3 regions of the Streptomyces sp. NPDC057702 genome follow, and region 3 is predicted to be linked to each of the others. Evidence: riboswitches for the same ligand, from Rfam matches in the RefSeq annotation. Region 3 holds a riboswitch; each other region holds the start of a gene.
What was found. Region 3 has a riboswitch for cobalamin ahead of ACFVFR_RS05745 (CoA-acylating methylmalonate-semialdehyde dehydrogenase). Riboswitches for the same ligand answer to the same signal wherever they lie in the genome.
Positions count from the first base shown of each region.

Region 1 (9,984 bases), on a different contig from region 3:
GGCGGGGCCGGTGTCCGGGCCCGGCCACCTGGCGGGGGCGACTCCAGCCGGCCGGCGGGGTGAGCCCGGCGCGCCGCCCGGTGGTCGCCGGGGGGTCGGTGCCCGACCGTGGAGGGATGACCGACACCACGCGCGCCGACCCGACCGGCGGCGCGGCACAGCCGGCGGGCGCCGCCGACCCGGGTCCCGTCGAGAGCGCCGGCGAGGGCCGGTCCACGGCTCAGGCCGCCACCGAGCCCGCTCCCCCGGCGTCTGACGCCGGCGCGCGGGCGCCCGACGCCACCGGGCCCGGCGCCGCGCGGCTGGTGGGCCTGGACCTGGCCCGGGGCCTGGCCGTCTTCGGCATGTACGCGGCGCACCTGGGTCCGCTGCCGGTGCTGGACGAACCCACCGGATTCCTCGTGGAGTTGGCGCACGGCCGCTCCTCCGCGCTGTTCGCGGTGCTCGCCGGGCTCACCCTGGTGATCCTGGCGGGCCGGCGGTCGCGGCCCGACCCACGGGATCGGCGACGGGCGGCACTGCGGATCGCGATCCGGGCGGTGATCCTGCTCGCCCTGGGCTCCGCGCTGACGGCCGGCGGCACCAAGGTGGAGGTGATCCTCGCGTACTACGGCCTGTTCTTCCTGCTCGCCCTGCCCTTCGCGTGGCTGGCCAGCCGGACGCTGGCGCTGGTGGCCGTCGGCTGGGCGCTGGTGGGGCCGCAACTGCTGTACGTAGTGGACGACGTGCTCTGGGACAGCCCGCTGGAGCGCGCCCTGGCGGCCCACGACCCGCTGGCGCGCTGGGCCGACGGCGAGGGCGTCATCCAACTGCTGGCCACCGGCAACTATCCGGCGCTGTCCTGGATGCCGTTCGTCTTCGCGGGCATGGCGGTGGGCCGGCTCGACCTGCGCGCGGCCCGGGTCCGCCGCCGACTCGCCGTCGTGGGCCCGGCCCTGGCCGTACTCGGCTACGGGGCCTCCCATCTCGCCCTGCGCACCCCGTGGATCGGCGACCGGGTCGGCATGCCGCACGGCTGGTGGGCCGACACCGACCAGTGGCCCGAGGAGACGAACCCGGCCCAGCTCTTGCTGGCCGCCCCGCACAGCGGGGCCACCCTCTCGCTCGTCGCCAACACCGGCGTCGCCCTGACCGTGATCGTCGCGGCGCTGGCGGCCGTGGACGGGCTGCCACGGCTGCGTCGCCTGGCCGCGCCGGTGATCGCGGTGGGCGGCATGTCGCTGAGCGCGTACGTATTCCACATCGCCGGCATCGGCCTGCTCGACATCGACATCGAGGACCCGGCGGACCTCTCCCTGGGCCTGCTGGCGGCCTTCGTCGCGAGCGTGAGCGTCCTGGCCTACGGCTGGTCCCACCTCTTTCGCCGGGGCCCGCTGGAGTACGGGATGCACCACGTGTCCCGGCTGGCCCGCCTGTGGCGCTGACGGGCCGGGTGGTCGGGGCGGGTGTCGGGGTGGCCGGAAGGGGGTGCATAGGCGTGTGCGATGGCGATGTGGGATTACCCAGCGCGGCCCGCCTCGCGCACAGTGGCTGACCACCCCGCGCCCGGCGACGGCCGACGGGCGGCGGGCGGGCCGCGGGCGCCCGGGAGGTCTGCGTGGAACTGGAAGTCCGACACTTACGCGCCATCACCGCCATCAGCGATACCGGCAGCCTGACCCTGGCCGCACGCCAGCTCGGCATGTCCCAACCGGCGCTGTCCAAACTGCTCCAGCGCATCGAACGCTGCGTGGGCGACACGCTGTTCGTCCGGAGCAGGAACGGGTCGGTGCCCACCCCGTTCGGCGCCGACCTGCTGGCCGAGGCGCACAGCGTCCTGCGGGGCATGAGCGGCATCCGGGAGCGGGCCCAGGCCTGGGGCGCGCGGGGCGGGCCGCGCGACCCGCTGACCATCGGCGGCCACTGCGGCTACCCGCACGTCGCGCTCGCCCGCCGGCTACGCGGCCTCGCCTGGAGCCCCGAGATCCAGCTCCGCGAGGACCTGGACGCGCAGACCGCCGTGGACGGGCTCGCGGTCGGGGCGTGTGACCTGGCCCTGGTGTACGTGCCGCCCACAGCACGGCTGGCGGTGCCCGAGCCCGTGACCGGGGTGACGGTGCACGCCCGCGAGCCCGTCTTCATCGCCCTGGCCCACGACCACCCGCTCGCCCAGGGCCCCGGTCCGGTGCCCCTGGAGCGGCTCGCCGGCCACCCCTGGGTCGACGAGCCGCCCGGGCACACGCAGTGGACCAGCTACCTGCGGCAGGTGTGTCACGAGGCGGCCGTCTCGCTGGACCAACGGCACAGCACGGTGAGCCTGTTCACCGTGCTGGAGCTGATCACCGACCAGCACGCGATCGCGCCCGCGTTCAGCACCAGCACCGACCACCCCGGGCACATCGTCATCCGGGAGCTGACCGGCGATCCGCTCCACCTGGAACTACGGCTGTTCTACCGCCGCCACAGCGTCGCCCACCAGCACGTCGAGGAGATCATCCACCACCTGGAGGCGGCCTACGACGACCGGCTCGGCTGTAGCGGGCCCTACGACCGGTGGTGGTCCGCCTACCGGGCTCAGCGCAGCGGTGCGGGCCCGGCGCCGGTGGCCAGGGTGACCCCGTAGGTCTCCAGGATCTCGTTCACCGGCTGGAACCAGGTCCTGCCGCCCCGGGCGCAGTCGCCCGAGCCGCCCGAGGTCACGCCCTGCGCCTGCTGGCCGGCGAGGGCGGAGCCGCCCGAGTCCCCGGGCTCGGCGCAGACGTTGGTCTCCAGCAGTTCGGTGACCTGGCCCTGCTCGCCGTAGTCGACGGAGGAGTCCCAGGAGACGATCGTGCCGCAGTGCCAGCCGGTGGTGCCCCCGGAGCGGCAGATCGACGCGCCGACCGGCGCCTCCTGGGAGCCGGCCACCCGCACCCGCTCGCCACCCCGGTACCGGTTGACGGCCGGCACCAGGGCGTTGCCCGCCGTGACCCGTATGTGCGCCATGTCGTCGCCGGGAAAGCTGGAACCGACGAAACGGCCACCGGGCCCGGTAGTGGTCTCGCCGACCGTGCCACAGTGCCCCGCGCTGACGAAGCCGTCGTTGACCGTGAAGCCCACCGAGCAGCCGTACTTCGACGTCCAGTAGCGGTTGCCACCGACGACGTCGACCAGCGGGCGCGGCGCCTGCCCCACCCGCTCGTAGCGCACCAGGTCCGCGCGGACACCCGCCGCCCGCGTGAGGGCGCGCGCCGCGTGCCAGCTCGCCGAGCGGTACGACACCACGACGGCGTTGCCCACCGGGTCGGTGCGCCAGCCGGTGACCTCGGCCGGCGCCCGCCGGCCAGCCGCGTCCAGGTGGCGTACGGCCTGGCGCAACGCGCCCTCGGTGTGGGCCACCTGGCGCGGTGTCGCCCCGGCCGCGCGCACCGTGGCGGCGTCGGCCGGGTCGGTGATCGCCGCGACCAGTCGCGCGGTGCGGGCGTCGTACCAGGTGCCGCCCGTGCGTTGGCCGAGCCGCTGGCGTACGTCCCGGTCCGCGCGGCCCGCGCGCGCCTCGGCGGCCAGCCGGGCTACGGCGGCCTCCCGGGTCAGCCCCAGATCGCGCTGGAGGGCGTGCAGCGCGGCGGGGGAGGCGGCCCCGGACCCGGCCCGCGCCCGGGGCGGGTGGGACGCACCGCCGGCGGTGCCGGCGCCGGCCGGCTGGGTGCCCAGGAGGGTGGCCGCGCCGGTGACCGCGGCCACCAGGACCGCTGCCACGGGCGACACGCGTCGGGACATGGTCGGGCTCCTTCACTGTGGGGGGGAACGCGTCGCGTTCGTCGGGCCGGCGTGCCGCCGGGCCGTCGGAGCCGGCGCCGGGTCACACGCCCGGGTACCTGGAGCGACGGTAACCACGCGGGGCGCGCGCGGGGAGATGCCACCTCGGCATAACCGCCCGCCCGCGCCCGATGGGCCCGCCCCGCCCCGCGCGAAGGCCGCCGCCTCCGGCGTACGCGCCCCGCGCGCTCCCTCCACACACCGCCAGGCCGCCCCCGCCACGGTGAGCGCGCACCGGCCCGGACGCGCCACGGCCCGCGGCATGTCGGCCCGCGCACCCGCCGGACGCGCGAGAGTCCCGGATCGGCACGCTCGCACTCCGCGCGTGCCCGCCCCGGGGCGTCGCTGGCTCGCGGGTGGGGCGTCAGTCGGCGAGGGCGCCGAGCGCGGCCCAGGTGCGCCGGCGGCTCTCGTCGCCCGCGATCTCCGTCGAGGAGAAGACCACCTCGGTGGCGCCGGCGTCCCGGTAGCGCCGGACCTCGGCGGCCAGCTGGGCCTCGTCGCCGATCACGGCGACGTCGACGGCGCGCTGGGCCCCGGAGAGCTCGATCACCCGCGCGTAGGAGGGGATCTGCTCGTAGAACGCGAGCTGTTCGGTGGCCTTGGCGCGCACGCCCTCGGCGTCGTCGGTGACCACTCCGGGCACGATCGCCACGATCCGGGGCGCGGGCCGGCCGGCCTCCCGCGCCGCCTGGGTGACGGCCGGCACGATGTGCTTCTCCAGCGCGCGGGGGCCGGCCAGATACGGCAGGATGCCGTCCGCCAGCTCGCCACTGACCCGCAGCGCCTTCGGCCCCATCGCCGCCACCAGCAGCGGAACGCCGGCGTCGGCGCCGTTCACCCGCGCCGGGATCGGGGTGAGCGCGGTCAGCAACTCACCACGGAAGTCGGCCTGTCCGGTCTCCAGCAGTGGCCGGATGGCGGTCAGGAACTCGCGCAGCCGGGCCACGGGCCGCTCGAAGGGGAGGCCGAACCCGCCTTCGACCAACAGCTTGCTGCCGAGCGCGAGCCCGAGATGATAGCGGCCGTGCGTGGCGGCCTGGGCCGTCAGGGCCTGACTGGCGACCGGCAGCGGGTGCCGCCCGAAGACGGGGATCGCGGAGGTGCCCACCTGGAGCTCGGGCACCTCACGGCCCACGATGGCGGCGAGTTGGGGCGAGTCGGCCCCGAAGGTCTGCCCGAACCACGCGGACCGCAGCCCCGCCGCGGCGGCCTCCCGGGCGAGCTCTACGGTGGCGTCGATCTGGTGGGCGGCATCCGCCGCGTTCAGTGCGAGTCCCACAGTCATGTCCACCCCAACCCCACACGGCACCCGCCACATTCCAGCCAACCGCACCCGTTCACATGGGCGTCACATGACACAACCCGTCCCCCCAGGACGGGCGTTCGTCCCACGACCGTGTTCCACCGTCGTACTCCGCCTTCGCACGGGGTCGTCGCACCCCGCCTTCGCCCTCGACCAGCGTGCTCGACCGGCACGCGGGCGTCACGGACGGCCGCGTCGGCGGCGGTGGGGAGAGCGCCCCGAGGGGGCCCGGGGCGGACGCCGGACGCGAGCGGACGCCGTCGCCGACGGTGACGTACGCGAGGCCACCAACCTCCGGTCGGCCCTGGTCAGTGGCCTGTTCGACGAGGCGTCGCGCCCGCTCGCCCCCGGTACGCCTGGTCCCCGACGGGGCGGTGCTGAAGGAGCGCGGGACGGGCATGTGACCTTCGCTCAGCCGTGGAGTACGCGGAGGACGCTGACCAGCGAGCCCCGTCGGGGTGCGTCGCCTCGACCATCAGGGCGGCGCACCCCGGCGGGACGACGGTCACCCGGTCTGTTCCAGCGGCTCCGGGGCGGGAGCCGGCGCGGGCATGCGCCAGACCAGGACCGCGCCGATCACGAGCCCCACGACGGCCAGCAGCGTGGCGACCAGGAACGGATCGAGGGAGTGCAGGCTCGGAGCGAACCCGATCCCGACACAGACCGCCACCCCGGTCGCACCGCCCAGCTGGTCAGCCGCGCGCTGTACGCCCGAGGCGATCCCGGCGTCCTCGTCGGTGACGCCGCTGACCGCGATGTACTGGAGCCCCACGAGGCCGAACCCCATCCCGGCCGAGATCAGGAGCATGGCCAAAACCATCGCCACCCCGCCTGCCCGCGAGGCCGAGACCAGCGCGATCACGGCCATCGCCGTCGCGGTGAACCCGAGGCCGGCCAGCACACACGCGCGGGCCCCCCAGCGGCCCAGCAGCCGGGGCACGAGCAGGGAGAACACGATCAACGAGACCGCCAGGGGCAGCATCATCAGTCCCGCGCCGAGCGGGCCGAGGCCCAACCGGCCCTGCAGAGAGAAGGTGAACAACAGAAACGAGGTCGACAACGCGCCGCTCAGCAGCATCGTGACCAGGTTGGCCGCCGCCCTCGTGCGGTGGGCGAAGAAGCGCGGCGGCAGCAGCGGGTGGGGCGAGCGGGCCTCGACCCGCACGAACCCGACCCCGGCGGCCACCGCCCCGGCCAGTGCCCCCGGGACCACCCAGGCGGGCGTGCCGGACTCGCCGGCCTCGACCACGCCGAAGGTGAACAACAGCGGACAGGCGGTCAGCAGCAGCGCACCGGGCAGGTCCACCGGCGGGGCCTCCCCGGCCACGGGCCGGTCCCCCTCGATCAGGAAGCTGGCCGCCAGCAGCACGACCACGATGAACGGGACCGAGACCAGGAAGATCCACCGCCACCCCAGGTGCGCGGTGATGACGCCGGACAGCACGAAACCGAGCACGAGACCGCAACTGGCCACCGCCGCCCACACGCTCAGGGCCCGCGACCGACGCGGGCCTTCGGGGAACATCAGGACGATGGTGGCCATCGCGGCAGGCAGCGCGACAGCCTCGCCCGCACCCTGCAGCAGGCGCGCGACCACCAGCAGCGAGAACGTGGGGGCCAGGCCGGCCAGCAGGGAAGCGGCGCCGAACAGGCCGGTGCCGAGCAGCAGTACGCGCCGCCGCCCGAGCAGATCGCTCAACCGGCCACCGAGCGCCAGCAACCCGCCACCGGTGACCGTGTAGCCGACCACGACCCAGGTCAGCGTGTGCCCGTCGACGTCGAAGCCGTCGCCGATCGAGGGCAGGGCGATGTTGACCACGGTCACGTCAACCGCGATGAAGAACTGCAACATGGACATCGCGCACAGCACCAGCCATGCGCGTGCCGAGGACGGGCTGTGCCCGCGTGAGGGGAGGATGTCTGGGAACATCAGGTGCTCCGTTGCTCAGAGGAAGCTCTGAGCAGCACGAACGTGCCGCTCCGGATGGATCACGAAGCGGCTGGACGTCGAGGAAGGTGTGAGTCGAACGCCCCGCCGCTAGCGGGACGTCCTGGTCACAGCGGCACAACCGGCCGCACACGAAGCAGCGGACATGCCGGGCACGCTACCAGGAGGGGCACGCGGGCCGGACATCCGCCCGGTGCCTCGTACCTTCGCCCGTGGATCGCTCGGCGCTCCGTTCGCCGCGGCCCCGGGGCGCGAGGAGCTGGGCAGCGCGGAGCACCTGTCCGCGCGACCGCTACGGGTGGCGTTCGAGGGTGGGCGGAGCCGTCGCGTCGAGCAGGGGCAGGGCGTCGCGGGCGGCCGGGGACAGCGACGCGGGGTCCAGGTCGGACAGCGGCAGCCAGGCCACCGCGGCCGTCGCGCCGTCCACCTCGGTCACCCGTAGCGGGCCGGGCGCCAGGGTCACGGCGTAGAAGAGGCCCACCAGGTGCCAGCGGACGCCGAGCCGGTGCGCCGCGTAGCTGTGCGCGCCGACCAACCGCGCGTCGAGCAGCTCCCGCCCGGTCTCCTCGCGCAGTTCGCGGGCCAACGCCCGCGCCGGTTGCTCACCGGGGTCGATCCCGCCGCCCGGCAGGTGCCACAGGCCCGGGGCGAAGACGGGCGAGGCGGCGGAGAGCCGAGTCAGCAACAGCCGGCCGTCCGCGACGGCGATGGCGTAGGCCGAGACGCGGGTACGCGCGGGCGATTCCATGGGCGGGCCTCCAACGGGGCGGTCGCGGGGTGCGCCACCGCGCGCACCTGTCGATCGTGCTCGCGCAACTATCGATCATGAACGGCCTTCCGCCAAGGGTTCGCCGCCACCGCGCGAACCGACCCCACCCGTCGCACCCCACACCCAGGCCCCCACCCTCGACCCCCGACACTCGCCCCCGGCCCGGGGACCCGCACCACCGCTGACCCGCTCGCGCGCGCCCCACCCGCAGCGCGGGCCGTCGCCGAGCGTCGCGCGCATCTAACACACCTCACACCCCTCGTACACCACGCGCATCAGGACACGACAGCCACATCAGGACAAGGCGCGAACCCGCTCTGTCGCAAGGAGCGCGAGCGCCCCTACGCTGATACGCGCAGTTGGTTCGCGCCACGCTCGCCGTGGCGCGTCGCAAGAGGGAACCCGGTGGGAATCCGGGACTGTCCCGCAACGGTGAGTGAGAACGAACGCCGTCGTCGTACCGGGCCCGGACGGCCCCGGAGCGCGGCGGCCCGTAGGTGCCCGTCGGAAGTCCGGCAGGTCGTTCCACGAGTCCGAAGACCTGCCAACCGCGCACGCGCCACCCGCGCGTGCCGTGCACGGTGACCTCGAGGACTGGGTCGGCGGTACAGACGGTTCGACGGGCTCTTGGCCCGGGGCCGTCGCTTCCTCCCAGTCGGCGCTCGGGGCGCGGGATGACGAGGGAGGACGCGTGCACGGCCACGGAAGTCCGCGCCCGGACCGGCCGGCGACCCACTCACCCCGGCCCCGGCCCGCACCACCGCCACCCCCGGCCGACCCGCCACCCCCGGCCACTCCGCCCGCCCCGGGCCCCGGCGCGACGCCCGGCCCCCACCGCGCCGCCGGCGTCTGCCACGGCACGCTGGGCGAGCTCTACCAGGGGCCGCTACGCGCCGGCGGCACCCCCGACATCGCGCTCGTCTCCTTCCCCGTGGACCGCCACTCCTGGGTGTACTTCACCCCGGGCGCCGACCAGCCGCAGGCCCCGCTTCCGGGCGAGAAGGCCGCGCGGGCGGCGCGCCTGTTCCTGGACCACTTCGGGCTGCGGCTGCCGCCGGGCCGCTGGAGCGCCCACTCCGAACTGTGCGTCGGCGTGGGCATGGCCAGCTCGACCGCCGACATCGTGGCGACCCTGCGCTGCCTGTTCCGCGTCTTCGGCCTTCCCTACGACCAGCGCGTGGTGACCCGCGTGCTGGCGGCGATCGAGCGGGCCGACAGCGTCTTCCTGGACGAGTTCGCGCTGCACCTGAGCGCGCGGCACCGCGTCGTGCGCCGGCTCGGCGCGGACATCGGCTTCCACACCGCCTTCGTCACCGAACCCGGCACCGTGGACACCGCGGCCGTCACCGCGCGCCTGCTGGGGCACTACGCGCGGCGCGCGACGGAGTACGAGCGGTGCCTGACCGACCTCCTCAAGGGCTTCGAGACCGCCGACCCGGCCGCCGTCGCGCGCGCCGCGACCGCCAGCGCCACGCTCTCCCAACAGGTGCTGCCCAAGCGGACGTTCGCCAGTGTGCTGGCCCAGCGCGAACGGTTCGGGGCCGACGGGGTCTTCGTCGCCCACACCGGCTCCCTGATCGGCTACCTCTTCGCCCGCCGACCCCCCGCCGACACCAAGTCCGAGCTGTCCGCCTTCTTCCACTCGCTCGGTCACCAGTGCTCATTCGCCCAAGGAGGCTACGGGTGATCCACCCCCACATCGCCGACGCCCTGAAGGTCCCCGACCTGGTCCGCCTCACCGACGGCACGGCTCTGATCCGCTTCGAGTCGATGAAGATCTACTCGGCGCTCGCGGCCGTCCGCCACCTCCTGGACCGGGGCACCGTACGCCCCGGCCAGACGCTCGTCGACAGCTCCAGCGGCATCTACGCGCACGCCCTGGCGCTGGCCTGTCACCGCTACGGCATGCGCTGCCACATCGTGGCCTCCACCACGGTGGACGCCACCACGCGCGCCCAACTGGAGATCCTAGGCGCCACCGTGGAACAGGTGCCGCCCTCGGCCGACCTGGGACTCGACCAGGAGCTGCGCGTGCGGCGGGTGCGCGAGATCCTCGCCGAACGCCCCGACGTCCACTGGATGCGCCAGTACCACGACGCCATCCACTACCTGGGCTACCGCGAGGTCGCCGACCTGCTCGCGGCGGCCTTCCCCGACCGGCCGCTGGCCGTGGTCGGCGGCGTC
Region 1 covers NZ_JBHVJC010000006.1:211,528-221,511, reverse strand. The annotation lists gene ACFVFR_RS06560 (heparan-alpha-glucosaminide N-acetyltransferase domain-containing protein) at 117-1,424, shown strand; gene ACFVFR_RS06555 (LysR family transcriptional regulator) at 1,598-2,602, shown strand; gene ACFVFR_RS06550 (S1 family peptidase) at 2,554-3,738, opposite strand; gene ACFVFR_RS06545 (LLM class F420-dependent oxidoreductase) at 4,142-5,065, opposite strand; gene ACFVFR_RS06540 (MFS transporter) at 5,589-6,941, opposite strand; gene ACFVFR_RS06535 (NUDIX hydrolase) at 7,324-7,779, opposite strand; cobalamin riboswitch at 8,144-8,364, shown strand; gene ACFVFR_RS06530 (hypothetical protein) at 8,492-9,487, shown strand; gene ACFVFR_RS06525 (cysteine synthase family protein) at 9,484-9,984, shown strand, end outside.
Region 1: another riboswitch for cobalamin. It lies ahead of ACFVFR_RS06530 (hypothetical protein); the one in region 3 lies ahead of ACFVFR_RS05745 (CoA-acylating methylmalonate-semialdehyde dehydrogenase).

Region 2 (9,984 bases), on a different contig from region 3:
GATCAGGGCGCGCTGCGGGACCTCCCAGGCCGTGCGGTACAGGTCGCGCACCTCCTGGGGGACCCAGCCGAAGTCCTGGATCGAACCGTTGGCCTCGCGCAGCGCGTCGCGGGACTGCGCGTCCCACACGCCCAGCTTCTTCAGGTCCTCCACCAGATAGCCGTTGACCTGGAGGAACTCGCCGCTGAGCGTCTCGCGCTTGAAGAGGTTGGAGACCTGCGGCTCGATGCACTCGTACACGCCGGCGATCGAGGCGATGGTCGCGGTCGGCGCGATGGCCAGCAGCAGCGAGTTGCGCATGCCGGTCCTCGCGATCCGCGCGCGCAGCGCGTCCCAGCGCTCGGGCCAGTGCGCGGCGGCGCTCGGGTAGTGGTCCGGGTGCAGCACGCCGCGCGCGGTGCGGGTCGCCTCCCAGGCCGGGTGCGGGCCGACGGGGGCCTGCCCGTCGGCGCCCCCGCCCGGGCGCTCGGCCAGGTCGGCGGAGGCCTCGTACGCCGCGAGCATGATCCGCTCGGACAGTCGGGTGGACAGCTCGGCGGCGCGCGGCGAGTCGAACGGCAGCCGCAGCCGGAAGAAGACGTCCTGCAGGCCCATGACGCCCAGGCCCACCGGCCGCCAGCGGGCGTTGGAGGTGCCGGCCTGCTCGGTCGGGTAGAAGTTGATGTCCACCACGCGGTCGAGGAAGGTGACCGCGGTGTGCACCGTGCTGTCCAGCTTCGCCCAGTCGACGGCGTCCAGCGGGTCGGCCAGGGACGCGGGGTCCACGTCCTCGCGCAGGTGCGCGGCGAGGTTGACCGAGCCGAGGTTGCACACCGCCGTCTCGCCGTCGTCGGTGACCTCAAGGATCTCGGTGCACAGGTTGGACGAGTGGATGACCGCGCCGGGCTCGGCGGTCTGGTTGGCGGTGCGGTTGGCGGCGTCCTTGAAGGTCATCCAGCCGTTGCCGGTCTGCGCGAGGGTGCGCATCATCCGCGCGTACAGTGTCCGGGCGGGCACCGTCTTGCTGGCTCTGCCCGCGGCCTCGGCGGCCCGGTAGGCGGCGTCGAACTCCTCGCCCCACAGGTCCACCAGGTCCGGCGCGTCGGCCGGGGAGAACAGCGACCAGTCCTCGTCCGCCTCGACGCGGCGCATGAACTCGTCCGGAATCCAGTGCGCGAGGTTCAGGTTGTGCGTACGCCGCGCCTCCTCGCCGGTGTTGTCCCGCAGTTCGAGGAACTCCTCGATGTCCGCGTGCCAGGTCTCCAGGTAGACGCAGGCCGCGCCCTTGCGCCGGCCGCCCTGGTTGACCGCGGCGACCGAGGCGTCCAGCGTGCGCAGGAAGGGGACGATGCCGTTGGAGTGGCCGTTGGTGCCACGGATCAGCGAACCACGGGACCGGATGCGCGAGTACGACAGGCCGATGCCGCCGGCGTGCTTGGACAGCCGCGCGACCTGGTGGTACCGGTCGTAGATCGAGTCCAGCTCGTCCAGCGGCGAGTCCAGCAGGTAGCAGGAGGACATCTGCGGGTGCCGGGTGCCGGAGTTGAAGAGCGTGGGCGAGCTGGGCAGGTACGCCAGCGAACTGGTCAGCCGGTACAGCTCGCTGACGTCGGCCAGCGCCCGCGCGGACCCCGCCTCGGCCAGACCACAGGCCACCCGCAGCAGGAAGTGCTGCGGGGTCTCGATGACCTGGCGGGTGATCGGGTGGCGCAGCAGGTAGCGGCTGTGCAGGGTCCGCAGGCCGAAGTAGCCGAAGCGGTCGTCGGCGCGACCCACGCCGTGCCCGTGCTGGGGCGCGTTCGTCCTCTTCAGCAGCGCGTCCAGGGCCGCGGCGTGGGCCCGGACGAAGTCCGCCGTCTCGTCCGCGATCAGCCCCTCGCGGTGCCCGACGGCCACCGACGTGGAGAAGGACACCGCGCCCTGCCCGGCGGCCTCCTCCGCGATGGCCCGGGTCAGCAGCCGCGCGGCCAGCCGCGAGTACTGCGGTTCCTCGGCGATCAGACCGGCCGCCGCCTCGGTCGCGAGCGACCGCAACTCCGCCTCGTCAGAACCGGGATGGCGGCCCCGCAACGCGGCGGCGGCGACCTTTCCGGGGTCGGTGGCGGGCAGGTCGGCGGTGAGGTCGGTCAGGACGCGCAACAGCGCGGTACCGGCTCCCTCGACCGCTGACTCTGAGACGGACTCGCGTGAAACGGGGTCCGCTGGCGCGATGGTCACGTGTGGCTCTCCCTCGCTCGGCAGGGGGCCACGCGGGAGAGGCGGAAGGCGCGCACGGGCGGGCCGCGACCTGAAGGTCGGGCCTGTCACGCGGCGTCCACCGGCCCAACCCGCGGGGCCCGGACGTTTGCGACGCCCAGGGCCGGCAAGCGTGTCCGGCCGTGGGCGCGCTGTCGGCAGGTCCTCGGACTAGCGGCGCGCAAAACGGCACACGTACACCGTTGCGGGACAGTTCCGGATTCGCACCGGATTCCCCTGCGGCGACAGCGAGCACGAGCATACATCTTGTGTCGGCAGCCGCGTGTCCCCCCACATCTTGTGTCGCGGGCGAGGAAAAGCCGTACGGATGTGCTAACCGATCGAGGGGTGTGCGGGCCCGTCGAGCCTGTCATGAAGGGCCGGACGGCTCGGCCGCGCACCCGGGGATTGGTGGCTTGTCACAGTCCCCGGCGTGTTGACGCCCCTCGCGACGCGGAGTTGGGTGCGGCGCACGCCGCCCGTGGACGGCGACGGACATCACCAGTCGAAGGGGTGGGAAACGGATGCGGAGCATCAGGCGAAGAACACGGCGCGCGGTGGCGGGTGCGCTGGGTGCCTGGCTGGCCGTCGGACTGCTGCCGGGCGCGGCGGCGGCCGTCGGACCCGGTGGCGCGGAGCGTGGCGCGGCCGGACGGACCGGCGTGGAGCGTGCCGTCGGGAAGCGCGGCGGCGGCGAACGTGTCGGTGCGGCCGGGCGGGTCGGTGGGGGACGGGAGGCCGGGCGGTTCGCCGCGGGGCGGACGGAGCGGGTCGGCCTGGCCCACGACGGCGCCCAGTTGAACCGCGACGCGCACGGCTACGCCCTGCGCGCCGACGGCCGGTCGCTGATCTTCACGACCGAGGCCGACCACGTGGTGCCCGGCGACACCGACGGCCGCGCGGACACCTTCGTACGCGACCTCGACAGCGGCCACGTCGAGCGGCTGGACCTCATCGGCTCCCAGTGGGAGGTCGTCGAACTGTCGGCCAGCGCGGACGGCAGGTTCCTGGCCTTCGCGGCCCGGCGCACCGAGGCCCCGCCGGACGAACTGCCCGAGGAGGACCTGTTCCTGCACGACCGCCACACCCACCGCACCGAGCCGCTGCTGCCGACCAGTCCGGACCCCGGCAAGGGCCTGCAGATGGTGGAGATCAGCGCCAACGGTCGCACCGTGGTGTTCCAGTCCGTCCGTCCCGACCTGGTGCCCGGCGACACCAACGGAGTCGCCGACATCTTCGCGTACGACCGCTGGCAGGGGAGCGTGCGGCGGGCCAACGTCTACAGCGACGGCACGCAGGCGCCGCGCGCGGCCACCCAGCCGGTGGTCAGCGGGGACGGGCGGCGCGTCGGGTTCATCTCCCGCACCCCGGTGGGCGACCCGCGTCCGGGCCCGGCGCGCGGGCCGGCGGCGCCGTCGGCGACCCCGCAGGCGTCGGGATCGGCGAAGCCCCCGGAGTCGGTGGAGCCCCCGGGGCCCTCGGGGTCGCGTAAGCCGCGCTTCGAACCGCTGTACGTCCACGACCTGGACACCGGGAGGACCGTGGCCGCCAGCACGACATCCGATGGCACGGACGTCGGCGCCACGCGGGGCTCGCTCAGCGCGGACGGCCGCTTCGCGCTCTTCGCCTCGCGCTCGCACCTGGTGGTGCCGGGCGATGCCAACGGCGTCCACGACCTGTTCCTGCGCGACCTGGAGCGCGGCACGACCGAGCGCGTCAGCCTCACGCCCGGGGGCGGCGAGGCGAACGGGGAGAGCGTCTACGGCGTCCTGAGCCCCGACGGCCGCACGCTGCTGTTCACCTCCGACGCGAGCAACCTGGTCCCGGGGGACACCAACGAGGTGGCCGACCTCTTCGCCCGCGACCTGCGGACCGGCGCGGTCGAGCGGCTCACCATACGCGCCGACGGCACCCAGTCGAGCACGGCGCCGGAGGAGTACGCCGGCGCCGTGCTGACCGACGCCGAGGCGCGTCAGGTGGTCTTCGTCTCCGCCGACGACCACCTGGTGCCCGGCGACACGAACGCGGTCAGTGACCTGTTCGCCCGCCACCGGGGCGACTGAGGCCCGCGGAGGCCGGGCGCCCCGACCGGGTCGGCCGGATCGGGCGCCCGGCCATGGCGCGGGCGCGGCGGGTGGGGTGTGGCGTGCCCGGTGGGGCTGGTGGTGCGGCCGGTGTGGCTGGTGGTGTGGTGGGCCCGGTAGGTCGGCGTGCCGGGTGGGGCGGTGCGCTCGGTGGGGCGGCGTGCCCGGTGGGCTCAGCAGCAGCGGAAGCCGCTGCGGGGGTCCGCCTCGCGTTCGTCCATCCGCCGCCGCTCGAACTCGGCGCGGCTGGCGGGCTCGGTGTCGGGATGTTGGCTTCGGGTGTGCGCGACGTACCGGTCGTACGTCCCCTCGCCGGTGAACTCGCGTACGTAGTGGCGCACGCGGCGGCCCCAGTGCGCGGCCCGGCTCGTGGTGCGGGTGATCATCGCGATCGGTTCCCTTCGCGGAGGTGGTGGGAAAGGGGGCGGAGGGTGCCGGGGGCGGCGGTGTCCGGCTGGGGCGCCGCCCCCGGCGCGCGGGCTCCGCTACGAGGAGCGGTCCGCCTCCGGTGTGCGGTCGGGCCCGCCGCTCGCGGCGGCCGCCTCGGCCAGCTCGCGCTTCTCCTCGCGGGTGGGTACGAGGCCGGCCGGCGCGACGATCCGCGACTCCACGTACGGCGCCTCGTGCAGTCGGGCGGTCTCCGGGTGACGGATGGCGCGCACGCAGGTGCGGGCCGCGTCCAGGAGGACGATCACCACGAGGACGGCCAGCAGCGCGGAGAGCACGCCGTCCACCGTCGAGTTGGTGACGACGGTGTGCATCTCGTCCATGTTCTTCGCGGGCGGCAGGACCTTGTCCGCGTCGATGGCGTCCTGGTAGCGGTCGCGCTGGCTGAAGAAGCCCACCCGCGGGTCGTCCGAGAAGATCTTCTGCCAGCTCGCGGTCAGGGTCACCACCACGTCCCACACCAGCGGAACCGCCGTCACCCAGGCCCACTTGAGCCGCCCAGACTTGACCAGCAGCGTGGTGCACACCGCCAACGCCACGGCGGCCAGCAGCTGGTTGGCGATGCCGAAGATCGGGAAGAGCTGGTTGACGCCGCCCAGCGGGTCGTGGACGCCCACCCACAGGAAGTAGCCCCACAGGGCGACCACGAGGGCGCTGCACAGCCAGATGCCGGGCTTCCAACTCACGTCACGGAAGGGCTTGTACACGTTGCCCAACATGTCCTGGAGCATGAACCGCCCGACCCGGGTGCCCGCGTCCAGGGCGGTCAGGATGAACAGCGCCTCGAACATGATCGCGAAGTGGTACCAGAACGCCCGCATGCTGTCGCCGCCGAACACGTCGGAGAAGATCTCCGACACCCCCACGGCCAGGGTGGGCGCGCCACCGGTCCGCGAGAGCAGCGAACTCTCCTCCACGGCCTTGGCCGCGGCGGCGAGTTGGTCGGGCGAGATGCTGTACCCGAGCCCGGCGACCGCGTCCGACGCGGACCGCACGCTGTCACCGACCACGCCCGCCGGCGCGTTCATCGCGAAGAACAGGCCCGGGTCGATGATGGACGCCGCCACCATCGCCATGACGGCCACGAACGACTCCATCAGCATGGCGCCGTAGCCGATCATCCGGACCTGGGTCTCCTTCTCGATCATCTTCGGCGTGGTGCCGGAGGCGATGAGTGCGTGGAACCCGGAGAGCGCACCGCAGGCGATGGTGATGAACACGAAGGGGAACAGCGACCCGGCGAACACCGGCCCGTCGCCGCGCCCCGCGAAGTCGGTGACCGCGTCCATCTTGAGCGTCGGCAGCGTGCACACGACCCCGACGGCGAGCAGGCCGATGGTGCCGATCTTCATGAAGGTGGACAGGTAGTCGCGCGGCGCCAGCAGCATCCACACCGGCAGCACCGACGCGATGAACCCGTACGCCACCATCCAGAGCACCAGCGTGCTGTGGTCCAGGGTGAACGCGTCGGCCCACGAGGACTCGGCGACCCAGTTGCCGCCGACGATGGCCAGCAGCAGCAGGACGAGGCCGATGAGTGAGACCTCGGTGACCCGGCCGGGCCGCAGCACGCGCAGGTAGAAGCCCATGCCCAGCGCGATGGGGATGGTCATCGCGATGGAGAAGGTGCCCCAGGGCGACTCGGCCAGCGCGTTGACCACGATCAGGGCCAGCACCGCGAGCAGGATGATCATGATGATGAACACGGACAGCAGCGCCGCCGCGCCGCCGATCGGACCGATCTCCTCGCGCGCCATCTGTCCGAGCGACTTGCCGTCCCGGCGGGTGGAGAAGAACAGCGTCACCATGTCCTGCACGGCGCCCGCGAAGATCACGCCGACCACGATCCAGATGGTGCCCGGCAGGTATCCCATCTGCGCGGCCAACACCGGGCCGACCAGCGGGCCCGCGCCCGCGATCGCGGCGAAGTGGTGTCCGAGCAGCACTCGGCGGTCGGTCGGGTGGAAGTCGACGCCGTCGTTGCGCCGCTCGGCCGGGGTGGCCCGCGTCTTGTCGGCGCGCAGCACCTTGGTGGCGATGAAACGCGAGTAGAAGCGGTACGCGATGGCGTACGAGCCCAGCGCCGCCATCACCAGCCAGGCGGCGGAGACCTCCTCGCCCCGGGACAGGGCGAGCACGGCCCAGCCGAGGGCGCCGGCGAGCGCGACGGCCGTCCATATGAGGACGGAGCGGGGGGACACGGCTCTTCTCGTGGGTGTGCTCACCGGGTGTGCCCTCCGTCGATCCGAGTCGAGGCCGCCGCGCGTGCGGCGCCCGTCGGCGTGGTGGCCGTCAGCGTGGTCGCGGGGGCGGCGGGCGCGGGGGCGGTGGCCGGCCGCGCCGCCGGGCTCGTCGCCGCCCCGTCGGCCCAGGTCAGAGGTCGTGGCCGGCGGGCCACGAGGGTGGCGCGGCCGGTTGGCTGGTCGCCTGGTGTGGTCTGGACCAATTTCTCGCGAGCTCGTACGATCGCCTTCATCTGGTTCAACTCCGCTTCCCCACGCCTGCGATGGGACCCGACCGTGCTCGACATCGTGGTGGTACTGCGGGCTGAGGATGTCCCTCGTGGCGTCCGTTCCGTCCGCAACCGGAACGCACAGACGCCTCTCGTCCTCACCGACACCGGATCATCCTTCCCTGTGGCCTCACACGTCACGCGTGCACCAGATGCGGCGGTCCGGACCCGAACCACGCGCCCTCTGGAGCCCGCCGGACCGTCCTCTCCGTTCGCTCGTGCCGCACGCGCCGGGCGGCAGGCGGAAATCCTCGCGCGGTTGACCATGAGATGGGAAGCCTTGGCCCGCCCCCACTCCGGGACCGGCGGCCGACACTCCGGCGCCCGGCCCGCGACGCCGGCAGACGCCGGGTGTGGCGCGATACCTGGCCGAAAAGCAGCCGTCGGGCCGACGCGGTCTTGCCTTGTCGGAGTGGTGCGTGCAAGGCGTCGCGTGGCGGGGGAGGTGGTCGGGTCCGGCCACCGCGGGCCGCGAACCGACCACTCTTGACCAACCCTTTGCCCTGTCCGGCGGCCGATGACCGACGATCGATCCAGCGCCGCGGCAGCTCGCGGGGGTCGCGAGGCGTGCGCGGCAGGGGCCACCCCCGTGTCGCGCGACCCGTCGCCGCGTACCGGAGGGAACGGGTCCGCGCCACCCAGTGGACCCCCGCCGTTCCGCTGCCGCCGCGCGTGACGTATCACGGTGTCGTGCACCCCCGCGCGGCCCCGCCCGCCGACGATGCCGCCCGCGGCGCGTTCCCCCGAGAAAGGACCGCACGCCCATGCCCGAGACCGCCCCGACCGCATCGACGTCCGCCACGCCCCCGCCCGGCGCGCCGCCGTGGGGCACCGTCGTGATCTCTCCGCACTTCGACGACGCCGTGCTGTCGCTGGCGGCCGTGCTCCCCCAGCTACGTGGCCCGGTCGTGGTCGTCACGGCCTACGGCGGGGCGCCCGGACCCGAGGCCACCGTCTCGGAATGGGACGACATGTGCGGGTTCACCACGCCGCACGAGGCCCACGCGGCCCGCGTGGTCGAGGACGCGCAGGCCCTTGCCCTGGTCGGGGTCGCGCAGGTCACGCTGCCGCACCCGGACGGCCCGTACGGTGGCGCGGACCAGCTCGGCCACCTCGACCAGTGGTTGCGCGACCTTCCGCTGGACACCGAGGTACTCGCCCCGATGGGCACCCGGCAGGCCCACCACGCGCTGGTACGCGAGCAGGTGTTGGCCACCCGTGCCGCGCAGGGCGCCGCGACGCCGCTGATCTACGCCGACCTGCCCTACACCGGACACACCCCGGGCTGGCACACCGACGGGGCCGAGGCGGCGCTCGCGGCGGAGCCCGAGCGCGGCGAGTCCTACCGTGACCTGGCCGAACGCTTCCGCCTCAGCCCGCGCTGGGAGGTGCGGCTGGACGACGAACAGTGGGCCGCCAAGCGCCTGGCCGTGCAGTGCTACGGCTCCCAGCTCGCTCCGCTCGGCGTCGGTCACGGGCTGTTCCTGTCCCGGACGGGGCCGCTGCGCACCGAGCGGGTGTGGGCCCTGGAACCCCGCACGGCGCCCGCCGCGTAGCGGGGGCACGGTGGCGAGTGGGCGCCCGGACGCGGGGCGGGCCCCGACGGCGCCGGCCGGCCCGAGCCCGCTGGTCGGGCTCGGGCGCGGGCGGTCAGTCCGTGGGGCGACGCAGGCGGGCGACGAACTTGTACCGGTCGCCCCGGTAGACCGAGCGCACCCATTCCACGGGCTCACCGTTGTCATCCAGCGAGTGGCGGGAGAGCATCAGCATGGGCAGCCCGACGTCCGTGCCGAGCAGCCCCGCCTCGCGCGGGGTGGCCAGCGAGGTCTCGATGGTCTCCTCGGCCTCGGCCAGGCGCACGTCGTAGACCTCGGCCAGCGCGGTGTACAGCGAGGCGTACTTGACCAGGCTGCGCCGCAGGGCCGGGAAGCGCTTGGCGGACAGATGCGTCGTCTCGATGGCCATCGGCTCGCCGCTGGCCAGCCGCAGGCGTTCGATACGCAGCACCCGACCGCCGGTGGTGATGTCGAGCAGTCCGGCGAGCCGGTCGTCGGCCGTGACGTAGCCGATGTCCAGGAGCTGGGACGTGGGTTCCAGTCCCTGGGCCTTCATGTCCTCGGTGTAGGAGGTCAGTTGCAGCGCCTGCGAGACCTTGGGCTTGGCGACGAAGGTGCCCTTGCCCTGGATGCGCTCGAGTCGCCCCTCGACGACCAGCTCCTGCAGCGCCTGGCGCACCGTCGTGCGGGAGGTGTCGAACTCGGCGGCCAGGGTGCGCTCGGGCGGCACCGGCGTGCCCGGGGGCATGGTTTCGGTCATTTCCAGCAAGTGGCGCTTGAGTCGGTAATACTTGGGGACGCGCGCGGTGCGCGTACCGCTCGCGGTCGTCCCGTTCCCGTTGCCCAGTGCGCCGCCGGCGCTCTGGGCGGTGCCCCCGTCGGTCCCCATGGCGTGACGTCCCGACTCCGATCCTGTTGCCGTCACCGGCTCCTCCGTTACTTCGGCTGGAGGTACGGGGGGTCTCCCCGGACAACGCAGCGCGGCTCACATCGTGGCATGGGTGGGCCCCGGGGCACCCTCATCAACGTGCCAGCGGGCCCCAGGTGTCGGTCCGATAACGGACCTGACAGCGACTCTTATACACCCTTGACACCCCTAAAGGTCTAGGCCAAGCTGCGGGAACTGGTCTAAACCATTAAAGACCAATTCCGGTTCTTTGAGGAGAGTGCT
Region 2 covers NZ_JBHVJC010000022.1:1,477-11,460, forward strand. The annotation lists gene ACFVFR_RS18180 (ribonucleoside-diphosphate reductase subunit alpha) at 1-2,196, opposite strand, end outside; cobalamin riboswitch at 2,354-2,493, opposite strand; gene ACFVFR_RS18185 (TolB family protein) at 2,772-4,277, shown strand; gene ACFVFR_RS18190 (YbdD/YjiX family protein) at 4,472-4,684, opposite strand; gene ACFVFR_RS18195 (carbon starvation CstA family protein) at 4,784-6,946, opposite strand; gene ACFVFR_RS18200 (PIG-L family deacetylase) at 8,022-8,813, shown strand; gene ACFVFR_RS18205 (GntR family transcriptional regulator) at 8,908-9,702, opposite strand.
Region 2: another riboswitch for cobalamin. It lies ahead of ACFVFR_RS18180 (ribonucleoside-diphosphate reductase subunit alpha); the one in region 3 lies ahead of ACFVFR_RS05745 (CoA-acylating methylmalonate-semialdehyde dehydrogenase).

Region 3 (9,984 bases):
ACTCGCCAGCCCGAGGAGGTACCAGGCCATCTCAGTACTCCCCGCCCAGCGTCCGGGCCCGCTCCAGCGCGTGGGCGTAGGACTCCTCGTGCTTCGCCCGCAGGTGGGCCATGTTCGGGTCGAGCCGCGCGTTGGCCAGCTCCGCGTTGACGAAGACGGTGTCCCGCACGGCGAAGTGCCCGGCGAAGAAGTCCCGCAGATACCGCTCCTGGTAGTCGAACCTCTCCTTCGGGGCGCCCGGCGAGTACGCACCGCCGCGCGCCGTGGCCACCACGAACCGCCGCCCCGCCAGCGACATCCTCGGGAACGTCACCTGGTCGAGCCACGCCTTCAGGGGCGCGGGCACCGAGTAGTTGTACATCGGTGTGGCGATCAGGACGGTGTCCGCGGCGACGAGTTCGGCGAGCAGCGGCTCGACCACCGCCCAGGCCGCGACCTGTGCCGGGGTGCGTGCCGCTGTCCCGAGGCGGTCGATGTCGGTGATCCCCTCGGCGATCACGTGGTCGCACAGCTCGGTCCACGCCTCGTCGATGAACGGCACCGGGTCGGCCGCGAGGTCGCGGTGGACGTAGGTGCCGTCCGGATGGGCCGCGCGCCAGGCGGCGGCGAACGCGTCACCCACCTCCCGACTCAGGGAGCGACGGCGGGCGCTGGTGTCCAGATGCAGCATCGAGTTCACAATCCGACTCCGTTCACGGTGCGTGTGTTGCGGTCCTACGGCGTAACGGCACGTGCCGTGCCGTACGAACGGGCTGATCGTGCAGCATGCGGCGATCTCATGTCAACGGCACGTGCCGTGCCGATGGGTTAGCGTGGGTGGGTGACAACTGCTCCCCAACCCCCGCCAGGCGGTCGCCCCGACCGCACCCAGGCCGTGCTCCAGGCCACGCTCGACCTCGCCCAGGAGGTCGGCTACGCCAAGCTCAGCATCGAGGCCATCACCGCGCGCGCCGGCGTCGGCAAGCACACCGTGTACCGGCGCTGGCCCTCCAAGGGCGCCGTCTTCCTGGACGCCCTGCTGTCCACCCTCCAGACCGACCTCAGCTATCCCGACACCGGCGACATCGTGGCCGACCTGCGCACCCAGATGAACGCCTCGCGATCACTGCTGAGCACGGGCTCGTTCGGGCCGCTGTACGCCGCGCTCGTCGGTGAGGCCCAGCACGACCCCGCCATCGCGCAGGCCCTGCACGACCGGTGGATCAAGCCACTGACGGACGGCACCCGCACGCGCCTGCGCGCGGCCCAGGAGGCGGGCCAACTGAGGTCGGACATCGACCTGGACACGGTGATCGCCCTGCTCTACGGCCCGATGTACTACCGCTTCCTCCTCATCCCCGGCCCCTACGACGCCGCCTTCGTCGACGCCGTCCTGGAGGTCGCGTTCGCCGGGCTGCGCCCGACGGTCTGAGCCCGCTGCCCCCCGGCGGCGGGGTCGAGGCGGCGGCCGGTGACAGGCCGCCGCCACACCCGACCGCCCGGGGTGGCGCCGCGCGCGCCCGGCGAGCCGGGCCGGCCCACCCGCGTGCCGGCAGGGCGCCCACCCGCACCAGCCCCGGGGCCGTGCGGGTGGGCGCCCGTCTGGCAGGCTGCCCCCGTGATCATCAGACGCGCGCAGGAGAAGGACCTTCCCAGCTTCCTGGGGCTGGCGGCCCAGGTCGAGCACTGGTTCGGACCGATGGTGGACGACCCCGGCTTCCACCGCGCCCTGACCGAGCACATCCACCGTTCGGCCGCGCTGGTGGCCACCCCAGCGCGGCCCGAGGCCGGGCCCGACGCCCCGCGCGACGCGGAGTCCGGCGCGGGCCCCGGCCCCGGAGTGGACCTCCTCGGCGGGCTGCTGTTCGGCGGCCAGGCCCCGACCTACCACGTGCACTGGCTGGTGGTCTCGGCCCAGGCGCGCGGGGGCGGCGTGGGGCAGGCGCTGATGGCCGAGGCCGTCCGTCGGTTCGGCCGCGAGCCGGGCCACATCGAGGTCGTCACCTTCGGCGCGGACCATCCGGGCGCCGTGACCAGCGGTGCCCGTGTCTTCTACGAGCGCCTTGGCTTCACCCCGGCGGAACCCGCCGAACCAGGCCCCGAAGGTGGCTCGCGACAGGTCTACCGACGGGCCGTCAACTGAGCGGAGTGGTTCGGTCCAGAAGGGTCTGGACTTACTAGGACGTCCAACTATATCGTCGTGACCAAGGCCCGCGGTGTCAGGGAAGCCGGTGCGATTCCGGCGCGGTCCCGCCACTGTGACCGGGGAGTGCGTGCTCAGGGAGCCGAACGCCACTGGTGGACGAGGTGTCCATCGGGAAGGCGGAGGGCGCGCGTTGATCCGGGAGTCAGGATACCGGCCGCGGGATGTTCCGTGTTTTCCACGAGGATGGAGCAGACACGCATGGCACCGGTCCCTACCCGTGACCCAGGCGAACCGACGGAGCGGGTGGCGTAGACACGCCCTCCTCTGACGCTCCGTGACGGCTCTTCGGCCTTCGCGTCCCACGGCACAGCCAGCGCGCCCGCCCCACCGGGTGGCGCCTTCGGCCTGCCGTGCCATCCCGGTTCCCACCTGACGAGAGCAGGCTCTCATGGTTCACGAACTCACCCACTTCGTCGGCGGCGCACCCACCCCGGGCACCTCCGGGCTCTTCGCCGACGTGTACGACCCGAACACCGGCTCCGTGCGAGCCCGCGTCCCGCTGGCCGGGCGCGCCGAGACCGAGGCGGCCATCGCGGACGCCGAGGAGGCCCAGCGGGAGTGGGCGGAGTGGAACCCGCAGCGGCGCGCGCGGGTGCTCCTCAGGTTCCTGCGACTGGTCGACGACGAGCGCGACGCGCTGGCCCGTACGCTCTCCGCCGAGCACGGCAAGACCGTGGCCGACGCGCACGGGGACATCCAACGCGGCCTGGACGTCGTGGAGTTCGCCGCCGGCATCCCCCACCTGCTCAAGGGAGAGTTCACCGACAACGCGGGCACCGGCATCGACGTGCACTCCCTACGCGCGCCGCTCGGCGTCACCGCCGGCATCACACCGTTCAACTTTCCCGCGATGATCCCGCTGTGGAAGGCGGCCCCGGCCATCGCCTGCGGCAACTCCTTCATCCTCAAACCCTCCGAACGCACCCCCTCCGTCCCGCTGCGCATCGCCGAACTCTTCCTGGAGGCGGGCCTCCCGCCGGGCGTGCTGAACGTCGTCCACGGCGGCGAGGAAGCGGTGAACACCCTCCTGGAGGACCCGCGCGTACAGGCCCTCGGCTTCGTCGGGTCCACCCCGATCGCCGCGAAGGTGTACGCCACCGCCGCCGCCCACGGCAAGCGCGCCCAGTGCTTCGGCGGCGCCAAGAACCACATGATCGTGATGCCCGACGCCGATCTCGACCAGGCCGCCGACGCGTTGATCGGCGCCGGCTACGGGTCGGCGGGCGAGCGGTGCATGGCGATCTCGGTGGCCGTACCCGTCGGCGAGGAGACCGCCGACGCGCTCGTGGCCCGGCTGCGGGAGCGTATCGGTGCCCTGCGGATCGGCCGCTCCGACGACCCCGAGGCCGACTTCGGCCCGCTGGTCAGCCGTGACGCCCTGGACCGGGTGCGCCGCTACGTCGACATCGGCGTCAACGAGGGCGCCGAACTCGTGGTCGACGGACGCGAGGTCACCCTCCCCGGGCACGAGGACGGGTTCTTCGTCGGTGCCACCCTCTTCGACCGGGTCAGCCCGCGCATGCGGATCTACCGCGAGGAGATCTTCGGCCCGGTCGTGACCGTCGTCCGCGCGGCCGACTACGCGGAGGCGTTGCGACTGCCCAGCGAACACGCCCTCGGCAACGGTGTCGCGCTGTTCACCCGCGACGGCGACACCGCGCGCGACTTCACCCGCCGGGTCAACACCGGCATGGTCGGCGTCAACGTGCCGATCCCGGTGCCCGTGGCGTACCACACCTTCGGTGGCTGGAAGCGGTCCGGCTTCGGCGACCTGAACCAGCACGGGCCCGACTCCGTCCGCTTCTACACCCGTACCAAGACCGTCACCTCGCGCTGGCCCTCTGGGGTCAAGGAGGGCGCGAGCTTCACCCTCCCGACGATGGGATGAGCACGGTGACCGGCGCACTCACCAAGGACCAACTCGCCCTGGCCGAGGTCACCCTGGACTTCGCCGAGGAGCACCTGGCCCCGCACGCCCTGGCCTGGGACCGCGACAAGCACTTCCCCGTCGACGTGCTCCGCGCGGCGGCGGCCCTGGGGCTGGGCGGCGTCTACGTCCGCGAGGAGGCGGGCGGCTCCGCCCTCAGCCGCGCCGACGGCGCACTCGTCTTCGAGGCCCTGGCCACCGGCTGCCCCACCATCGCCGCGTACCTGTCCATCCACAACATGGTCGGCTGGATGATCGACCGCTACGGCGACGAGCGGCAGCGCGAGCGCTGGCTGCCCTCGCTGTGCAGCGCCGCGTCCCTGGGCAGTTACTGCCTGACCGAACCCGGGGCCGGCTCGGACGCGGCGGCGCTGACCACCCGGGCCGAGCGCGACGGCGACCACTACGTCCTGACCGGCGTCAAGCAGTTCGTCTCCGGCGCCGGCGCCAGCCACGTCTACCTCGTGATGGCCCGCACCGGCGCCCCCGGGGCCGGCGGAATCAGCGCGTTCGTCGTCGAACGGGACGACGCCGGGCTCTCCTTCGGGCCCAACGAACCCAAGATGGGCTGGAACGCCCAGCCCACCCGACAGGTCGTCCTGGACGGCGTACGCGTGCCGGCGGACCGCCTCCTGGGCGCCGAGGGCGACGGCTTCCGCATCGCCATGAACGGACTCAACGGCGGCCGGATCGGCATCGCCGCCTGCTCGCTGGGCGGCGCCCAAAGTGCCCTGCACCGCAGCCTGGCCTACCTCACCGACCGGCAGGCGTTCGGCAAGCCCCTCGTGGAGGCCCAGGCCCTCCAGTTCCGGCTGGCCGACATGGCCACCGAGCTCGCCGCCGCCCGCGCCCTGGTCCGCGAGGCCGCCGCCGCGCTCGACCGGGGCGACGCCACCGCGCCGCACCAGTGCGCGATGGCCAAGCGGTTCGCCACCGACACCGGCTACTCGGTCGCCGACCGGGCCCTGCAACTACACGGCGGCTACGGCTACCTGAGCGAGTACGGCGTCGAGAAGATCGTCCGCGACCTGCGGGTCCACCAGATCCTGGAAGGAACCAACGAGATCATGCGCGTGATCGTGGCGCGAGAACTGACCGGAGCACGGCGATGAGCACAGCCGACGACAGCGTCCTGCTACGCCGGGAAGGGCGCGTGGCCCACCTCGTCCTCAACCGCCCGCAGGCCATCAACGCCCTGACCCACCCCATGGTGCGCGCCATCGACGCCGCCCTGACCGCCTGGGCACAGGACCCCGGGGTCGAGACGGTCGTCCTCACCGGCGCCGGCGAGCGCGGCCTGTGCGCGGGCGGCGACATCCGGGCCATCTACCAGGACGCCCGCCAGGGTGGCGACGCCTCGCGGGCCTTCTGGCGGGACGAGTACCGCCTCAACGCCCGTATCGCCCGCTACCCCAAGCCGTACGTCGCGATCATGGACGGCATCGTGATGGGCGGCGGCGTCGGTGTCTCCGCCCACGGCAGCTCGCGCGTGGTCACCGAACACTCCCGGGTCGCCATGCCCGAGACCGGCATCGGCTTCGCCCCCGACGTCGGCGGTACCCACCTGCTCGGCCTGGCGCCCGGCGAACTCGGCACCCACCTGGCCCTGACCGGCACCCCGGTGTCGGCGGGCGACGCGCTCCGGTGCGGCCTGGCCGACCACTTCGTCCCGCGCGTCGCGCTGCCCGCGCTGCTGGCCGACCTGGCGCGACACCCCGTACGCGACGCCCTCGCCCGGCACGTCCAACCAGCGCCGGCCGGTCAACTGGACGCGGCGCGCGCCTGGATCGACGCGTGCTACCAGGCCCCGACCGTGGAGGAGATCATCGCCGAACTCCTCGCCCACGGCGCGCCCGAGGCCAGGGAAGCCGCCGAGACGCTGCTGGCCAGGTCGCCCACCGCGCTGAAGGTGACCCTGACGGCGATCCGTCGGGCGCGCCGCCTGGGCTCCCTGGAGGCGGTGCTCGACCAGGAGTACCGCGCCTCGTGCGCCGCCCTGACCTCGCACGACCTGGTGGAGGGCATTCGCGCGCAGGTCATCGACAAGGACCGGGCGCCGCACTGGCGCCCCGGCACGCTCGCCGAGGTCAGTGACGCGCACGTGGCCCGCTACTTCGCCCCGCCCGGCGACCAGGAACCACGCCTGGCGGCCGACGCCCCGACCGTGGAGGTGCCGTGGTGAGCGGCCAGGGCGACACGACCGGCGACCGGCACCGCGAGCCGCCCGCCGGCGGCGCCGGGGGGAGCGGTGGCGCGGGCGATCTGGCCGGCGCCCGGGACATCGCGTTCGTCGGGCTCGGCCACATGGGTGGCCCGATGGCCGCCAACCTGGTGCGGGCCGGCCACCGGGTGCGCGGCTTCGACCTGTCGGCCGCGAGCCTGGCCGCCGCGGCCGAGGCCGGCGTGCGGCCCGCCGCGTCCGCGGCCGAGGCGGCGGCCACGGCACAGGTGGTCATCACCATGCTGCCGGCCGGCCGTCACGTCCTGGCCCTCTACCAGGAGGAGGGCCTCCTCGCGGCGGCCCGGCCCGGCACGCTCTTCCTCGACTGCTCCACCATCGACGTCACCGACGCCCGCCGCGCCCACCAGGCGGCCGGCGCCGCGGGCCACCGCGCGCTCGACGCCCCGGTGTCGGGTGGCGTGGTGGGCGCCGAGGCGGGCTCCCTGACCTTCATGGTCGGTGGCGGGGAAGAGGAGTTCGCCGCCGCCCAGCCGCTGCTGGCCGCCATGGGAGGGAAGGTGGTGCACTGCGGTGCGGCGGGGGCCGGCCAGGCCGCGAAGATCTGCAACAACATGATCCTCGGCGTCTCGATGATCGCCGTCAGCGAGGCGTTCGTACTCGGCGAGAGCCTGGGCCTGAGCCACCAGGCCCTCTACGACGTGGCCGCCACCGCCTCCGGCCAGTGCTGGGCGCTGACCACCAACTGCCCCGTGCCGGGCCCGGTCCCCACCAGCCCGGCCAACCGCGACTACCGACCCGGCTTCGCGGCCCCTCTGATGGCCAAGGACCTGGGCCTGGCCGCCGACGCCCTGCGCGCGGCCGGCATCCCCGCCGAACTCGGTGTGCGTGCCGCCGAGTTGTACGCGGGTTACGCCGCCGACGGCGGAGCCGACCGGGACTTCTCCGGCATCGTCGAGACCCTCAGGAGGCGACCGGCCGACAGCGCCCCGCGCGCGGCGGAGCCGGCGACGAGCGGGCCCCACACCGACTCGGCTCACCCGGGCTCGGCGCACACCAACTCGGCCCACCCGGACACGCGCTACCCGGACGCGCACCACGAGGAGAGGAACGGGACATGACGGACCGCACCCACCCCACGGGCTCCGCAGGCCCCACCCACGCCGCCGAGCCCGCGTCCACCGCAGCCGCCCCGCCCGACGACCTCCCCGCGTACGAGACCGTACGTGTCGAGCGCATCCGCCGCGTGGCCCTGCTCACCCTGAACAGGCCGAAGGCGCTCAACGCGCTGAACCTGCGACTGATGACCGAGGTCGTCGACGCCACCACCCGGCTCGACCGGGACCCGGGCGTGGGGTGTGTCGTCATCACCGGATCGGCCAAGGCGTTCGCGGCGGGTGCCGACATCAAGGAGATGCGCCCACGGGGCTATCTGGACATGTACCTCAGCGACTGGTTCGCCGCCTGGGACCGTCTCGGGTCGCTGCGGACGCCCACCGTCGCGGCGGTCTCCGGATACGCCCTGGGTGGCGGCTGTGAGCTGGCCATGCTCTGCGACATCCTGCTCGCCGCCGACACGGCCGTCTTCGGACAGCCGGAGATCAAGCTCGGCGTCATCCCCGGCATCGGCGGCTCCCAGCGGCTGACCCGCGCGGTGGGCAAGGCCAAGGCCATGGAACTGTGTCTGACCGGCCGCACCATGGACGCGGAGGAGGCCGAACGGGCCGGCCTGGTCTCCCGCGTGGTACCCGCCACGGAACTGCTGACCGAGGCCCTGGCCGTCGCCGAGACGGTGGCCGGGATGTCGGCACCGGTGGCGATGATGGCCAAGGAGGCGGTCGCCCGATCCTTCGAGACGACGCTGGCGGAGGGCGTCAGGTTCGAACGCCGCCTGTTCCACGCGGTGTTCGCCACCGAGGACCAGAAGGAGGGCATGGCCGCCTTCGTGGACAAGCGACCACCCGCGTTCCGCCACCGCTGAACGGGGCGGCTCCGGGGCCCGCCCTCCGGGGCGGGATGGGTGAGCGCCGGCCTTGGCGCCCTTCGCCTCACATGGTCACGACCGGGTCCGGATCCGGTTCGCCGGTGATGCCCGAACTCTCCGGCCCACACCCGCCCCCGTGGCCTACGCCCGCCGTGAGGCAGGCGCCCGCGTGTGCCGTACGGCGTGACCCGGCTCGTCGGCCGGAGGAGTTCGACGGGCCGGGTCGCGCCGAGGGTGGGGCGCCCGTATCCGGTGACAGGCTCGCGCGCCAGTGGCCGGGCGGACCGGGGTGTGGGAGCACGCGCCCCCGTGGCGCCCGAGGCAGGGTGTGACGCCGTGCGCTCACGTCGTGCCGGAACGGGGTATGAGCCATGCGCCTTGTTACGTTCCCATCATGTGCCCATCGCGGCACCACCATGCGTGGCCGAGACAGTGACGGCCATGAACACGAGCTTGCTCACGGGCACGAGCCCGCGACCGCGACGGCGGGCACCCGCCGTCCTGCTGGCCCTGGCGGCCTCCGCCACCCTGGCCGTCCCCGGCGCGGCAGCCGCCCACCAGCCGACCGGGACCACCGCCCCCGCCTCGTCGATCCGCTGGGGCGCCTGCCCCAAGGGCGACCCGCCCTACCCCGACCCCAGCCCCAGGGCCCGGTGCGCGACGGTCAAGGTCCCCCTGGACTGGTCGAAGCCGAAGGGGCCCACGATCGGCCTCTTCGTGGCCCGTTACCAGGCCACCGACCCCGCGCGGCGGATCGGCGTGCTGACGTCCAACCCGGGCGGCCCGGGTGCGCCCGGCGCCGACGAGGCGCTGTACGCGGACGACCCCGTCAGCGGCTACGACCCCGCCATGCTCCGACGCTTCGACATGATCGGCTTCGACCCGCGCGGCATCGGCCACAGCCAGGGCGCCCGCTGCGACGACTCGATCACCGACGCGCTGCCCACCCGCCCGCGCGACACGGCCGACTTCGCGCGGCTCCGCACCCTGAACGGCAGGCTGGCCGACAGCTGTCTGCGGCGGACCGGGCCGCTCGCCGCGCACATGGACGGCGAGAGCGTGGCGCGCGACATGGACGCCATCCGCACCGCCCTGGGCGAACGCCAGATCAGCTTCATCGGCCACTCCTACGGCACCTTCCTCGGAGAGCGCTACGCCCGCCTGTTCCCGGCGAACCTGCGCGCGCTGGCCCTGGACAGCGCGATGGACCCGAGCCGGCCGAGCGCGGAGCGCTATCTCACGGACGGCAGCGTCACCACCGAGAAGACCCTGAAGCGGCTCGCGACCTGGTGCGCCAAGAACGCCTCCTGCGCACTCCGGGGCAGGAACGTCACGGCCGTCACCGACGAACTCTTCGCCCGCGCCGACGCCGGCACCCTCCGCGAGCCGGGCCCGGACGGGCCGACATCGGCCACGGTCGACGCCGACGCGCTGGCCAACTTCCTCACCTTCGCGCTCGGCAAGGGCAGCCAGCCGGAGGCGGCGCGGCAGTTGGCCGCCCTGCACTCCGGCACGGGCGAGGTCTACCTGACTCCCGCCGGCATCAACGTCGACAGCCAACTCGTGCTGTGCCGGGACTACGACTTCCGCATCCGCGACTTCGCCCAGTACCAGGCCATGTTGCGGCGGGTCGCCCAGGCCGCCCCCCACGTGCGCTACAACGCCCAGGCCCTGGACACCGTCCTCGGCTGTCAGGGTTGGACCATGCC
Region 3 covers NZ_JBHVJC010000005.1:257,534-267,517, reverse strand. The annotation lists gene ACFVFR_RS05765 (DMT family transporter) at 1-30, opposite strand, end outside; gene ACFVFR_RS05760 (FMN-dependent NADH-azoreductase) at 32-670, opposite strand; gene ACFVFR_RS05755 (TetR/AcrR family transcriptional regulator) at 821-1,411, shown strand; gene ACFVFR_RS05750 (GNAT family N-acetyltransferase) at 1,598-2,122, shown strand; cobalamin riboswitch at 2,161-2,359, shown strand; gene ACFVFR_RS05745 (CoA-acylating methylmalonate-semialdehyde dehydrogenase) at 2,574-4,073, shown strand; gene ACFVFR_RS05740 (acyl-CoA dehydrogenase family protein) at 4,070-5,224, shown strand; gene ACFVFR_RS05735 (enoyl-CoA hydratase/isomerase family protein) at 5,221-6,294, shown strand; gene mmsB (3-hydroxyisobutyrate dehydrogenase) at 6,375-7,412, shown strand; gene ACFVFR_RS05725 (enoyl-CoA hydratase) at 7,409-8,272, shown strand; gene ACFVFR_RS05720 (alpha/beta fold hydrolase) at 8,717-9,984, shown strand, end outside.